One region of the Runella sp. genome, then DNA from elsewhere that is predicted to be linked to it. Evidence: riboswitches for the same ligand, from Rfam matches in the RefSeq annotation. Region 1 holds a riboswitch; the other holds the start of a gene.
The links. A riboswitch is a leader RNA that binds a small molecule or an ion and turns the genes downstream of it on or off. The one in region 1 is predicted to bind cobalamin.

Region 2: linked by a shared signal. The riboswitch ahead of ACQY73_RS21410 (DUF6580 family putative transport protein) and the one ahead of ACQY73_RS03225 (TonB-dependent receptor plug domain-containing protein) in region 1 are both predicted to bind cobalamin.

What each region holds. Positions count from the first base shown of each region.
Region 1 is NZ_OZ257252.1:712,303-720,371, reverse strand. Features, by position in the region: gene ACQY73_RS03230 (YncE family protein) at 1-660, opposite strand, end outside; gene ACQY73_RS03225 (TonB-dependent receptor plug domain-containing protein) at 650-2,569, opposite strand; cobalamin riboswitch at 2,678-2,884, opposite strand; gene ACQY73_RS03220 (DUF6686 family protein) at 3,243-3,572, shown strand; gene ACQY73_RS03215 (TonB-dependent siderophore receptor) at 3,696-6,038, shown strand; gene ACQY73_RS03210 (PepSY-associated TM helix domain-containing protein) at 6,044-7,231, shown strand; gene ACQY73_RS03205 (DUF6443 domain-containing protein) at 7,548-8,069, shown strand, end outside.
Region 2 is NZ_OZ257252.1:5,073,863-5,081,931, forward strand. Features, by position in the region: gene ACQY73_RS21385 (anthranilate synthase component I family protein) at 1-72, opposite strand, end outside; gene ACQY73_RS21390 (outer membrane beta-barrel protein) at 284-865, opposite strand; gene ACQY73_RS21395 (YqgE/AlgH family protein) at 1,073-1,627, opposite strand; gene bioB (biotin synthase BioB) at 1,716-2,690, opposite strand; gene ACQY73_RS21405 (diphthine--ammonia ligase) at 2,702-3,403, opposite strand; gene ACQY73_RS21410 (DUF6580 family putative transport protein) at 3,403-3,993, opposite strand; cobalamin riboswitch at 4,042-4,260, opposite strand; gene ACQY73_RS21415 (hypothetical protein) at 4,418-5,110, opposite strand; gene ACQY73_RS21420 (hypothetical protein) at 5,425-6,294, opposite strand; gene ACQY73_RS21425 (hypothetical protein) at 7,289-7,483, opposite strand; gene ACQY73_RS21430 (hypothetical protein) at 7,722-7,886, opposite strand.

The sequences.
Region 1 (8,069 bases):
TCCTAAAAGTGCAGGATTCTTCCCGATCTCAATCGTTTGTTTGACCGCATCGGTGGCAATATCGATGACAGTGATCTTTGTTGTGCCTGTTCCCGTATTTCCGACAAATGCTTCGGTGCCAATTACCGTAATGCTTTCTGCGCCGTTTTGTACGGTGATTTTTTTAGCCAATTTGTTGGTGGTCAAATCAATAACGGCTACGTAACCGGGGCTTTTGTAAAAATTAGAATAGTCGCCGGTAGCATCCCAGCAAGTCACATATGCTTTGGTATCAGTTGCTTTGACCGCTACACGAGGGTTTTCGATGTCGCTTGAAGGAATGGTAGACAGGCTTTTGAAGGTGCGCGCATCCACGATCTCGATGATGTCTTTTCCCGCCGTCGAGTTGTCGACAAGGATAATTCCTTTTGAGTTGACTTCCGTGTAATCGGCCAAACCACCCGCCAATGTACGGCTATTCTCTTTTTGAAAAATATCGAAAGAAGCAGTGGTAGAAGTGCGCTGTACTAATGAAATAGAGCCGTTATTGTCTAAAAAATTTCCTGCATTTAGAATAAGAACACCGTTGTCGTAAGGCTGTGACGGTTCAGGGTCAGAAGTGTTACAGGCAGAAAAACCAAGTGATAAAAGGCTGATAATAAGCAGAGAATTACGATTCATTTGACTTTTGTTTTGATTGAAAATAGATGATAACATTGAGCGATACCGTGCGCAACGGCATCGCATTTTTCTTTAGATTGGGATAAACTGTATTGGTGAGATTATTGCCCTGAAGCGCCAGATCGGTACGGAATTTCCTCTTTTGGAGTTGATAATTCAACACGGCATTCAGCAAATAATAAGGCGCAAAAGGCCTCCCCGAATGATCAAAGGTGCTGTATCGTTCTGAATTGTATTGTTGTTGAATCGTGAGTGATGCCTTGCCGCGACTTGCCGTAAGCGTACCGCCAAACGCATGGCGCGGAACGTAAATAAGCTGTTTGCCAATGAGATCCTGCGTATAAGGGCCGTACATTTTTTGTTGAGAGGCGTTCGTGAGTCCATAATTCAGGTTGGCTTCCAACAGGATTTTATTCCACTTTGTTTTAAGAATACCTGTGATCTCAAGGCCCTTGGTAAGTACTTGCTGAATGTTTTCGACCCGATAATTGCGGTCCGGATTCCAGTACGTCCAATCGTCGATCAGGTTATGGAATGCCGTGGCAGAGAGTTGAAATTGGCTGTTTTCGGTCAGACGTTGTTTCCAAACCAAACCGATCTCTTTATTGAAACCGCGCTCAGGGCGAAGGTCAGGATTGCCCAAATTGACCCAATAGCGCTCGTTAAGCGTTGGTACGCGATAACTGAGCGATGTATTTCCGTTGAGAATGAGTTTCGTAAATGAACGCGTCAAAAGGGTATATTCAACGCCCAGCGAAGGACTGAAGGGAGGGTTATAGCGCGTGACCAATGCCTGACGCAAATTGAGCGAAGCACTGAGTTTGCCACTGAACTGATGCCGAAGCAACGCGTAAAAATCGGCGCGATTTTCCTGTTTGATTTCTTCACCATAGCCATCTACACGGGCGTTGTAATGCACCAATTCGGCTCCGACCTTTAGGTTTGTACCTTTGTCGCAGCTTTGGATCCACGAAAAATCGTGCTCGGTACGGAGAATAAAACGGTCTATTTCGGTGTGACTTGGGGTAAGGTTTTCACCCTTGCCATAATCGGTAATATCACGAATGAAACCCGTACGTATCAGGGTCTTACCGATCTGATACGAGCCTAATACACGGTAGGCCTGTGTACGGGTGACCTCACGAAGCGGAATTTGTTGGGGCTGTATGGTGAGATTATTGTCGGTCAGCCAGAGATTCAGCGAAAACAGATTACCTTTTTGATGTTGCCAATACACATCCTGAACAATTCCCTTTTGAGAGGTTCGGGCCGGTTCAAACGAATAGCTTTCCCCGTTGGAAGTACGCCGTGGCTCAGTACCGAAATTATTATTAAAACGGCTTCCGTAAAGCAACGTTTTGCCTGAAAGTTTCCAATTCTTGCCGACGTTTTGGTGAAAACGCAGACCTACCTGCCCGGTATAATTTTCCGAGCTTTCAACCCGAAAAGCGGTGAGTGTTTGAAAGCCTTTTTGTTTAAAATCGGGAACGGAGCGTAATTGAATACTTCCGCCTACGGCGTCAGTGCCAACGCAACTTGCAGCGGAGCCATATTGTACGCTCATTTCGTCGAATCCCGCCAACGGGACGGTCGAAAAGTCAGTTTGCCCCAAGGAAGGAAAATTGATATTTATACCGTTCCAAAGCACCGCCGTATGGTTGGCGGATGTGCCCCGAAACGCAATGCTCGTGGCCTGTCCTGCACCGTAGCTTTTGAAGGCCGCCGAACTTTGGAATTGCAGAAAATCAGCCAATGTGCTGTAGCGAAAGCGCGCCAATTGAACCGAATCAATTTCCTGCACTTTTTGACCAACCATGAACCGTTCGGGCCTGACTCCGCGCACGGTCACTTCGCAAAGACTTTGTTCTTTTTGGGCGTACAACCACGACGCTGTGAATAACAACAGCACGAAAGGTATGTAATTGACAAACCGTAAAAGTTTGTGAATCAAGGTAGTTGAATGACAGAGTGAATATGAAATCGAACGCTCAACGTCTCCTCATTACCCGTAAGGACTCGTCAAGAATGATTGTTGGCAGGTCTCCTGGCTTGTTTCATTGTTGCGGGTCTTCCCATTCATTTTACAGAACAGTGACTAAAAGGTGAGCAACAACTTGCTGAAACGTACAGTTGCGGGAACAGCCCCCGAGTTGAACGGGATTCCCTATTAAGCCATTCGGCACACACAGAGGCGGCATCAGGCACCAATAACTTTTGCAAAGGTATAGTAAAAACGGACGTTTCTCCAAATAGATATACCATTCAGGGGCGATTTTAGGGCTTTGTTTTTACTATTATTTTCAAAAAAATGAGGCAATTGTTTGGATTGAATCTAAATAGGCTCTTACTTTGGCCATTATTTAAAATTAATCTAAATAATCATTGAGTAACTAAGCAGAAGTAAATGAGACTTTCCAAGTTTGTGATTCCGTTGATTATTAACAGCTTGATAAATAAAACTTGGAAAGTCTATTTTGTATAACTGCTCATTGCTTCCTAAAGAGACGAGCGCATAGAGGCGAGTCGAAAACGACTCAAATTCCACATCATAGACAGTAGATATACATCAAATAATAACGATTATGACCCATCAACATCCGTTCAAAACACTTCTTGAAAAAGACTATGGATACGTAGGCGTGTGTGAAAGCTGTAAAATGTATCACATTGCTTACAAAAATTTTATGTTTTGTTTGGATGAAACCGAATTTGAGTGGTTTCGGCAGTTATTGGTCGAAAAAAAGATGGTAGAAACGTTTTCTACGCCTCACGGAAAAGAACTCATTCATTATACGCCGCTGTCAAATTTTTATCTTCTTTTTTCTTATTCTGAAATGGATGAATTGCTTACCCTGATGAATGAGATATCCATGACGGTGGAGGCACGTAAGATGCTTAAAAATATCAATTAAAAGCTTCACTTGTTTGCCGAAAAGGGTGGTAAATGATTGAAAATGAATGTGTAATGTTTTGCCCTTTAGATTTTTAACTAATTATATTTTTTAATGAATCGTCTCTTTTTACCCACCAAAACAATGAGAACTCGGTTAGCGATAGCGCTATCATTTTTGACGTTTTGGGCAATGGCCCAAAACGCAACCATCAAAGGCAGTATTACTACCAACGACGGCAAAGCGGCAGAATTTGTCAATATTATTTTAAAAGGCGCCAATAAAGGAGCTGTGGCAGACACCAACGGTCGTTATGAAATTACCAATATCAAACCGGGAAGCTACACATTGCAGGCAAGTTTTGTAGGCTTAGCAACGTTGTCAAAAAAAATTACCCTGACGGCAGGGCAGGTAGTGGAAGAAAATTTGGAATTGACGTCTAACAGCCAACAACTTCAGGAAGTATTGGTAACGGCTAATCCCGGCAAATACGTTTCTGATTATCCTTCTATTTCTTTACGTTTAAGAACTCCGCTGCTCGAACTTCCCCAGAATATTCAGGTAATTACTCGCCAAATACTCCAGGATCAACAGATCTTTGACATGCAGGAAGGAGTGATTCGCAACGTGAGCGGTGCCACCCGTTCTGAACACTGGGAGAACTATGCACGTATTGTAATGCGAGGTTCCAGAATTGCCGCTTTCAGAAACGGTATGAACGTCACCGAAACATGGGGGCCGCTCAACGAGGACATGAGTATGGTAGAGCGAATTGAGTTTGTAAAAGGCCCTGCCGGATTTATGCTTGCCGGCGGCGAACCGAGCGGTTTTTATAATGTGGTGACTAAAAAACCTACGGGCATTACCAAATCAGAAGTCGGTATGACAATCGGGAGTTTTGGCACCTACCGCAATACGCTTGATTTTGACGGTAAGTTGAGTAAAGATGGCAAGGTGCTTTACAGACTTAACCTGATGGGACAAATGAAAGGCACGCAACGCAATTTTGAATATAACAATCGCGTGTCTATCGCTCCGGTGCTTAAATTTCAGATCAATCCCAAAACATCACTGACAACGGAATATACCTATCAGTACGTTAATATGTCGCCGTTGGGCTCTGCGTATGGGTATTCTTCTACCGGCATCGGCAAACTTCCCGCCGAATTTTCGACGCTGGAGTCAAACATGGCCCCTACCAAAATCCATGACCAATCGCTCTTTGTGACCTTGTCACACAGTATTAATGACAATTGGAAATTTACCGGCCAGTTGGCCTACCTGCACTTTGCGCAAGTTGGTTCAAGCTTGTGGCCATCCGGCATCAAGGGTGACACCTTGACGAGGGCTATGTCGGTATGGGACATTCTCGGCCAAATCCGTGTCGGTCAGTTCTTTGTCAACGGCGATGTCAATACGGGTAACATTAAGCACCGCCTGTTGGCAGGTGTTGACATGGGTGATAAAGATTTTTACCATGATTGGAGCCAGGGGGGAGATTTTAAGGGTGCAACTCCCTTCTTGGTCAATAACCCGGTGTATGGTCAGGTTCCGGTATCAGCTTATCCCGTTTTCGATCGTAGCAAGAGCGTGCAGGAAAGAGGGGTGCATTACAATAACCTTTATACCGCTTTCTACGCCCAGGATGAACTCAGATTATTCAACGAAAAACTGCGCCTGACGCTCGCCGGCAGATATACTTCTACGGGAGATGAAGACCCGTATTCCGGCAAGGTAAATGCCGGTAAGTTTACCCCGAGAATAGGTTTAAGTTATTCCATTACTAAAAATATGAGCGTGTATGCGGTACTTGACCAATCGTTCATTCCACAGGCCGGAGCTACTTTTGAAGGAAAGAAATTTGATCCGGTGACCGGAAATAACAAAGAGATCGGTCTGAAACGCGAATGGTTGGATGGTCGCTGGACAGCCTCTGTAGCGGGGTATCAGATCACCAAAAATAATGTATTGACACCCGACCCCGCCCATCAATATTTCTCTGTCCAGTTAGGACAAACCAAAACATCAGGATTGGAATTTGACGTGCGGGGGCAGTTGTTTTCCGGCTTGGATGTGACCATGAACTACGCCTACACAGATGCGAAAGTAACGAAAGACACGGAAAATAAGCAGTTGAACAAACAATTGGCCGGTACAGACAGGCACATTGCCAATGCATGGTTGAGCTACCGCGTACCGGAAGGAAATGTGAAGGGACTGGGGCTTTCATTGGGTATTTCACACGCGGCGGGTCGTACGGCCTGGTATGCTGAATATGATAAAACGATTGATCCAAGTATGCCAAGCTATACTCGTTTTGACGCCGCTGCTTCCTATCAATTCGGAAAATTCGGTATAGCACTGAATGTGAATAACCTGTTTAATACTACTATTGTATCCGGAGCCTATTATTCCTGGAGCCAATTCTATTATTGGCAGGCAGAGGCAATGCGAAATGCCCGCCTTTCCATCAACTATAAATTCTAACTGCGTTGAAATTTAAAAAGATCATCGGCTTACTTCACCTCTGGCTCGGACTAACGTCCGGGCTGGTTGTGCTTATTGTCAGTATTACGGGCTGTTTGTATGCTTTTCAGGAAGAAATTCTGGATGCTACCGAAGACTTTCGGTACGTTAAACCGCGCGCATCGGCCGTTTTACCGCCTTCCGTTTTAAAAACAATTGCCGTCAAACAACTCCCGGGTAAGCACATCCATGCCGTGATGTACTCAGAAGAGGGGAGAGCTGCCCAAGCTATTTTCTTTCACTTTGACCCCTCTTACTACTATACCGTTTACCTCGATCCGTACACCGGAGAAGTGTTGAAGGTAAAAGACATGGATGCTGACTTTTTCAGGATCGTGTTGCAGGGGCATTTTTACCTGTGGCTTCCTGCCGAAATAGGTCAACCTGTCGTTGCTTCTTTTACGCTGATCTTTGTGTTTATGCTCTTCTCAGGCATTGTTTTGTGGTGGCCTAAAAATAAGGCAGCGGCCAAACAACGCGTGTGGTTTAGGTGGAAACAGGGAATGCAATGGAAACGTAAAAACTACGATCTGCACAACATTTTGGGTTTTTACGCTTCTTTTTTCATTTTAATATTGGCCGGCACGGGCTTGGTTTGGGGATTTCAGTGGTTTGCCAATTCGGTTTATTGGAAATTTGGAGGAGAAAAATCACTGTTGTTTGAAGAGACGTATTCCAAGGCGGTTCAACCGGCTTTTGCCACTTCCCAAGTTCCTGCGATTGATCGAATTTGGTACCAAATGCAGCGCGAACACCCCAATGCCAAAACGTTGGAAGTTCACGTCCCTGAATCGGATTCCTCTACGCTCGCGGTGAATATCAATGAAGAGGTCGGAACATTTTGGAAGATAGACTATCGTTATTTTGACCAATATACATTGAAAGAATTGTCGGTCAATCACATTTACGGACGGATTCAGGAGGCCAAGTTGGCCGATAAAATAATCCGAATGAACTACGACATTCACGTGGGAGCCATTGGAGGATTGCCCGGAAAAGTGCTTGCCTTCTTGGTTAGTCTGGTTGCGGCGAGTCTTCCCATCACGGGTTTTTATATTTGGTGGGGCCGCCGTGGATACGGAAGGCGGAAAAAACAACCGCTAAATAAGCCTCAGACTATGGGGCGTAAACTGCCGCTGACTAAATTGTCATAAAAAATGCAGACTCTTCAATGAGAACCTACTCGCATTCATGAGCATAAATTGTAGAGTATTTGAAAAAGTAGGTCATTCTCCAACCCGACCTGCCCGCTCGCCGGAGTAATATCTATGCGTGTAAAAACTCTAAAACTTGCTCGACTACTTAACGTAAATGTTTTTCAGAAGGCCCGTGTTACTTTTACCTTCTTTTTTTTGCTGAGGATCGAAAGGTTTTTTGAATAAAAGGACTAAGGTGTTACCGGTATATCTATTCAGAGTCTCAACTATAAAGCATAAAAACTGTTGATGCTTTGGTTGTGTTGATAAGCCGATGAAGAATAGCTACACCTTTTTCTTACTGTTTCTGCCCTTGAGCGCATTGGCTCAAATTTCAGTATTTCGCTCTGACACCCTAAAAAAACCATCCAAAGACACTACCCTTCCTGCTGTCGAAACCGCCCCTGATCAATTGTTGCGTGGCTTGTCGGTGGCTTCTCCCAATGTGGCCGGTTTGGGGAAATTTGCCGATATACCCGTCAATTTCAATAATGGGCTTCCCCAAATTTCCATCCCCATTGCTATCGTTTCCGAAGGAAATGTACAGCTTCCCATTTCATTGCAATACCACACAGGGGGTGTTCGGGTGTCAGACGTGGCAAGTTGGGTGGGGCTCAATTGGGTCTTAAACGCAGGGGGTGTCATTAGTCGGCAGGTGCGCGGCGGCCCGGATGAAAGTTGGAGTGGAGGCAACAAAGGTTCTGTACCTGCAACGGCTTACTACGGAACCCTCACGGGCTATTATCAAAATTATGGTTACCCCACTTTTCCTGTTGTGGCCGGCAGTACCTCCTCC
Region 2 (8,069 bases), 3.8 Mb from region 1:
GGGAGTAAGCATATCTCCCAGTAATTTGCGGCTTTGGGTGGTGATCTTGAAAGTGGTTTCGGTCGTTGTCATTACCTTATTTTTCGGTTGAATTAGGAATCAGGTTCGAATGTTGAAAATAAAAAAAGCTCGCTGTATGATGAACAGCGAGCTTTTTAGAATAAAAAATAAGCATAGCATTACGTGTTCATCTTTCTCAAAGAAGAACGCCACCACCACGCGCTATTTTTTACGTTTAAAATCATGTTGCAAAATTACAATCGGGATTTATAAATCCAAATTTTTATTTTTTCTTGTACAAATTGTAAATAACGGATACTTGCAGTGTCTTGTTGGAAAGGGTCTCCGTCTTAGAAGTTGATAAATTGGTAAAACCATGAATGTACCGAACATTCAGGCTGAAATCTTCCCCCATATCCATAAAATCGAAGCGTAAGCCTGAGCCTAAACTAAATTCATTTTTACGTAGAGGAACGACACTTTTAAGGGTGCTGAGGGCGTAACTGAATTCCGGGGCAACTTCAAACGTAAGGCCTTCGGTGATGATGTATCCCACTACCGGTACAAAACTCGCATAGTTGAAATTGTTGCGTATTACTGCCGTTTCACTTTTGAAAGTTCCGCCGCGTACAGAGAGTTGCACTTCCGGTTGGAAAGCCCATTTTTTTGTTCGCATACGATAAAACACGCCTAAATTGGGGTGGGATTGCGCTTTTAGGTTATAAATAAAGTTGGGGGAATAGGTGCTGCGGGCAACATTCAGTCCTAAGCGCAGTCCTAAATGGGGTTTCATGTAAACTGTTTGTGCTTGTGCTCCCAACGAGACAATCACTAAAAGAAGAAGTAATCTAAGTTTCAAATTCATGATACAATTCTAAAAGTTGGTTTGCAGTGGCTTTCAAAGTCACTTGGTTGTTTCTGTGTCAACCACACTGTTTATTTTGGGTAATTGTTATTTTCAGTTCCTGTGGAGTTAAAGGGGAATAGGGTAAATGACCTTTACGATTTTAGGTGTTTTACTTCTGCTTTAGCTGTGGATGGACGGACGGGTCGTCCGTACCACATATATCGTCTAATTTAATCTCGGATCAGTAGGGTAATGTGACTTAACGCGATATTCTCCACCCATTTTCCGTAAAACCGCCCTCCAAAATTGATCGACCGGCGTATCGAATATAAATCCGGCATCAGTATTGGATACGATCCAGGCGTTTTTACTGAGTTCATCATCAAGCTGCCCTGCCGACCAACCCGAATAACCAATGAAAAAACGCAAATCCCGCTCGGTTATTTTGCCAACATTGAGTAGGCTCGTAATTTGTTCAAAATCACCACTCCAATACAAATTTTCACCTACGGGAACAGCGTCTTCCAGAAAAGGTAATCGGTGAAGAAAATGTAAAGTATTCTGTTCTACCGGTCCACCCAAATAGAGAGGCATATTGTTCACAACGGGTTCTTTGAGGACATCGTTGAGGTGCAGGTTGGTTGTTTGATTAAAAACCAAACCAAAGGTCCCGTTTTCGTTATGCTCACACAAAAATACGACGCTCCGCTCAAAATTGGGGTCTCCCAAAAATGGCTCGGCAATCAGCAATTTTCCTTTGGCGGGTTTTAGCGGGGGCATTTTGTAATGATTCAGCGTCTCTTTTAGGGAGATAACGAAATAAAAGTCAAAAATAGTGGATTTTCAAGAACAAATGAGCACAGGAAGATCAAACAGTTTCCAATTTTTGTTCTTTAAAGGCAGGGCGGGGTCTGATATTTAAGAGATGGAACATATCTTGGTCGGCATCAACGCTCGAATTGGGAGTCGTCAGTAATTTATCGCCTGCAAAAATAGAGTTAGCCCCCGCCATAAAACAAAGCGCCTGCTCTTCCATTGTCATATTGACGCGGCCTGCCGAGAGTCGAACCATTGCTTTGGGCATGAGAATACGAGCCGTGGCGATCATCCGGATCATGTCCCAAACAGATACGCGCTTTTGATGCTCCAACGGTGTGCCTTCTACCGCTACGAGCGCGTTCACCGGCACTGACTCAGGTGGTTGAGGGAGCGACGCCAAGGTATACAGCATTGCAATGCGGTCATCATGCGTTTCTCCCATGCCTATAATGCCACCCGCGCAAGCTGAAATCCCCGCTTTCTGAACATGATGGATGGTTTGAAGTCGGTCATCGTAGGTACGGGTAGAAATAATATCGCCGTAAAATTCTTCGCTGGTGTCCAAGTTATGATTGTAGGCGTAAAGCCCTGCATCTTTGAGTTTCTCGGCCTGTGTTTCGGTCAGCATTCCCAGGGTGCAACAAACTTCCATGTCTAATCGGTTAACGCCTTTGACCATTTCCAATACATTGTCAAAGTCGCGGTTATCGCGTACTTCGCGCCAAGCAGCACCCATGCAAAAACGCGTACTTCCGGCTTCTTTGGCACGTTTGGCGGCGGCCAATACTTCTTCCACAGGCATTAATTTGTGGGTTTGCACTCCCGTATGGTAACGTGCGGCCTGTGGGCAGTAGGCACAATCTTCGGGACAACCACCTGTTTTAACAGAAAGTAACGTACACACCTGCACTTCCTGAGGGTCGTGGTGTTGGCGATGAACCGTAGCGGCTTGGTAGATCAATTCCAATAACGGTGATTCGTAAATTTCGCGTACCGCGTCTTTTGATAACGTAGGTGTCAACATATTCAATGGCTTTAAATAGGCAGCAAATCTGTGAAAAAATAAGTAGAAGTCAGCGCTTCTCCCGCTGCATTTTGGAAATGATAGGTTTTCTCTACCGTCTCTCCTTTTTGAAAATCAATGGGTTGCGCAAAATAAGGCGCCTCAAAAACGAAGGTGTGAAATTCGCCGTTTTCGCCGCAAGGGTCGATTGTTTGGGGTAAGTCTCTGACAAAATCACGATCCAGGATTCGACCGCAAAAAGATTTATCCAATAGATTTCCATTTACGCTGACCACGATAGTTTTGAAACCTAACTCCCAAAACTCTTCCAATAGTTCAAGCGAAGGGCGTTTCCAGAGTGGAAAAATGCCTTGCATTCCTAGTTGATTCAGTTGGTTTTCGCGGTAAATCCGCAAATCTTCCAGAAAAATATCACCGAAGATGGATTTCTCAATGCCTGCCTTAGCCAATGGTTGAAGTATTTCGGCCATGCGGCTCCGGTATTCTTCCATAGAAGTAGTTTCGGGAAGACGCAGTTTGAGCAACTCAATGCCAAGGTGTTGGGCCTGTTGGTCAAGTAATTCCTCTCGTACGCCGTGCATCGAAACCCGTCGAAAGGAATCATTAAGGGAAGTCAGGAGGTAACGAACGTCATAGCTTTTATTTTGCAAACTATGATAAAGCGCCAACGCCGAATCTTTTCCTCCCGACCAATTCATTAAGGCCTGCTGCATTATTCGGCAAAAGCAAGTTTTGGAAAACGAACTTTGAGTAATTCAAATCCGCCAAACAGCAGGGCGCTGTAAGCCAACGTTCCTGCCAGGAAATTACGCATGAACGGAAATCCTTGGGTTAAGCATTGGACAAAGCCGGCCCAATCACGCGTAAGTGGCAATCCGGTGCGCAGGTCGGTGCCGCCGCTGAGCCACACGCTGCTATCTGACAACATCCAATGAGATAATGTGGCAACGATGGCGGCAAGAACAATGTTTTTCACATTGATTTTCTTTAGCAGCATTTTTCCGTAAAAAACGATCAGCGCGAAAATGCCGTATACCCAATACCAACCGTTATAAATAATGCCGTATTGACCCTTATAGATAACGGCATTGATGATCAGATCACTGATAAGGAGCGTGAGAAGCGGAAACGCAAAAGCTTTCCAACGCGTAGTAAAATAAGCGCCGCTGAAAAGCCCCATCGCGCCAAGGGGAGTGAAGTTGGATACGGGCGAGAGTTGTGCAACGTTTAAAATGCGAATCAGCGCTACGGCTAAAATAAAGCACAATAGCGTCAAAAGACGAGGATTGAGTGTTTGTTTCATATCAGTTTGTAAAATAATCGGTTTGGCTGCGCATCCTCCGTGCACGGCGACTGAAAACAGCATTGGGCAGGTCTCCTGACTTATTTCATCGCCCTTGCACCTTCCCGATTTTCGGTTTGAAAACCAGTGGTTTAAGCAGTTATTAAGAGCGACGTTAAATGAAACTCACAGTTGCGGGGACAGTTTCCGTTTTGCACGAAATTCCCTTTTAAGCCGTCAAAGCCCGCCACGAAGCAGGCATGAGGCACCCAAGACTTAGGCAAAGGTAACGAGAAGTCAGTAGTGAGGAGCGAGAAAGAAGGATTTATTTTTTTGTGGAAAAGGCCAATGGTTCAAATAATAGAAGCCTATGATTTGAACCATTTTATTATTGAGCCGGGGCGTAGAACCTACTGTGAATGCTATTGTCAAAACGAGTATCTCACTATTGTTTTAATGAAATTTCACGATCATAAAACTCCATAATTTTTATTACATCACCTTCGATAGAATAATCCAGCTGATTTGATTTGACAAAATCTTTAATTGCAGATTCTTTGTCGTTTAAAATCGCTAAAATATCCGACTTTTTTCGTTTAATGTATTGGATTTTCTCATTTTTAATTACGTATAATTTCTCTTCACGAACAAAGCTTGATGCTTTTGTTACTGAGCCAAAATCGGTTGGCGTTATGATCTTAGTATAGATTTTTTTGAGGAGTTTTATATTGCCATCATACAAAACCTGATAAAAATGACGATTATTCCATTCGCCGATTGCAGGGAAATTACACCGAAAAATGTTGCCGTTTAATTTAAATTCTGTTATGTGAGAAGCATCAAATCGTAATAGTTTTGCATTGGATGATTGCTCATACTCGAATTCATCTTTAAAGGTATCATACCTCGCTTTTGAGTATTGTTGCCATTTTTCATTCTGCCTTAATTTGACTTCTCCGGCGGTAAACTGATCTTCCATATAAGGTGAACCTTCTACGTCCACATACTTACTTTCTACCATTAATATGCCATCGGCTTTTTTTACAAAAACACCTTGTCCAGCTAAATTAATAGAATAATAGAATGCCATAATAAATATTGCAAACTTTATTTTTAAATTATCCAATAAATGCTTCATGAAAATAAAAATATTAAAAACAATACTAATCCATATAAAAGAAAATAAATAAAAAATGACTTCTTTTTATTATTGAAATTTCTGCTCTCTTTATAAAGTATGCTATATCTGAACAACAACCCAATAGCCAATAATACTCCTCCCAAAATACCTAAAAAATTAATTGAAAATGGAGAAAAAGTGACATTGTAAATGAAAATAACTAGACCTGATAAGGAAATGATTTTAGCTGAAATTTTAGAGTTCATACCTTTATTTAATTTTATCAACTTTATACCATTAAGATATAAAGTTGATAGTTATACATTTATTATTTATCTGCCATATTTGTCCTCACAATCCATAACCCCATCCCGATATGTTAATTCAATAAGGTTTTTGGTTTGAAAGTAGATAAGAGTGGCTCCAAGCGCACAACCACTTCCTGCAAGCCCACCTACAACAACAAAAGCGTGCCCAGCTAACGGTCCAGTTAAACCAGCTGCCCAACTGCCCGCCTCGACACCAACAGCACCACACCCAATAAGTGATTCTAAATAAACTACCCAAGCGATATTTAATGAAGCATTCTTTATTCCAAGTTTAATTTGTTTACATTCTTCAAGTTTTGCTTGATTATATCCGGTTGCAGCATTTTCACCAGGATTTGGCTCTTTAAATTGCCCATCGCTACAATAGTCACAATTATTAAAAAAGCAATTTGGACAAAGATCGCTTACATTCCTACGAATTTGTGATGAGTTATCCCATCTTTCAATTGTCTTTAAAAGCAGATCCATTCGTTCTTCAGAAGGTAAAGAAAGTAACTCAGGATATTTGCTGATAATTAGTGCTCGTTTTTTTTGTATATCATTTTCTAACTTTTCATATGCTGACCAACTCTCAAAACCTAACTCATTTACTATTAAAGCTTTATTTTTAAGAGTGAGCTTTGGATCTTTTCCCCAAGTTTGTATCTTTTTAAGAGAGCTGTCCACTCGCTCAAAAGTCCTCAAATCTCTTTGCCGATATATAACTTTATAGCGGACTTCTTCGGTAGAAGAAAGAAAACTTAAAAAATCTTTATCTTTTAAGAGTTTATCTGCTGTAAGTTGAGGCGCAGATTCCAATTGCCGGTCACAACTCATTGAGATAAAAAATGTTATAATTACTGTTAAAAATGACTTTATGTAAGTCTTTTTCATAAATTTGCCTTGGTTTTATGGTTAAACATGAAACTGCACTCGAGCCCCAACTCTCGTCGCCAAACTGGATTGGGGCTTATTTTTTCTTACTCTCTTATAGGCTTTTCAGAAACCGCCTTTTGTTGCTGCGCTTCAACGATGCAAACATAGGGGTTCAAATTCTTTCAAAATAGAGCAAAACTACCTCAAAGAATGAGGTATAATTCCCTCAAAATGGAGCCATTTCACTACTTTTTTTGAACAAGTTTGAGCAGGTTTAAAAATGCCTGCTGTTAGATAACAAAGTGCCATAACGTAAGGCAACCGTCAAGACGTAGCTTGTAGGTGGTGATGAAGTCTTTGTAGTTGGGTACACTTTGGGTGTGATACGCATCACTTTGGCGATCTCAACGATGGTGAGGGCCTCACAGCACTTGACATAAATCAAGTTTTCGTTCGCGCTTAATGGCAAGGAGTAGCAGAATGGAGAATGGATATATTTTTGTATTGCAAGAAGACTATTTAATACACTTTTGGGATTGTAAACTAAAATATAAGGCTCCGGATGAAAAAAGCCTTGATATTTAACTCTGTTATTCTTGTCTATAATTAATATCGTAGGATAATTGCTTATTCCGAGATTTGCAGCAAAGGCACGATTTGTGAATATATTTTTGAATTTAAAATTGACTTTAGATTCTGCTACTTTAATCCTTTTGTTAAAATTTTCATTAGGTAAGGCTACGTTTAAAGCATAGAAAGATACACTAGGATTGGTTTGGTATTTTTCTCTAAATTAGTCAGAAGCAGGGTGTTTTTTAAAACAGGAACTACAGCCGGTATGCCATATTTCAATAATTTTGACTTTCCCTTTGCCTAATTTTATCGACTCTCCTTTCATATCAACGAATTCTTGATTGGGAAGCCCTTTGTTGACGTATGGATTTGATGAATTGATAAAAGCTAAATAGTTTGGATAAAGTATTAAGCCGGAAAATAATAGTATTAAAAAAAGTCATAATTTTTTTAGTTTTACTAAAACTTCAGATGATGCAAAACTTAAAATTATTAAAAATGGCAAAGGGTAAATGTGGTTTAATTCTTGGCCATAAAAAACAGCCATACCTATAATCATCAAAGGGAATGGTAAAAGGATAATATTTTTTGCCAAATATTCAATTCTAGCACTTTTGAATTGTTGTTTAGTCAAATATAGGTTTACAAAAAATAAACTGTTCCTAATAGTATTGATTCATACAACCACCCTACAATACCGGCTATTGTAGATAGTATGAATAACCCTATGGCTATTATTAAATAAAGCCCTAATTTTTTCATTACATTGGTTTTGAGCAATTTTGTTTTGATACATGAAATTTATACTGCTTTCATATCTGCCTAGTGCCGGCTTAACGACAGAATTAAATAGAATATCAGAGTTTCATATTTTATTCTTCTTTACTATATAATTTTCTACCTATTAATAGCCATGCGATAGAGACTATTAAAAGTAAAAAATACCATGCCGATCCTTTAACTTTTGCTTGCTCAAATACCATTCCTAATAAAAATACAAAAAAAAGTGGTGCATATAATTTCATTTTATTTTTCATCTAGATAAAGTGATTAATTTTTGATTCATAAAAATGATAATTTAATAGGTTGCTCAAATACAATTTTTTATTTGAGCAACCTATTAAATTAGGTGACTTACCGCCAGCCACCACCATAACAGTCTGCTGCAGCCCATAATGTAGCAGCGCCGGCGGCCGGTACAAACCCTAGACCTCCGGTAA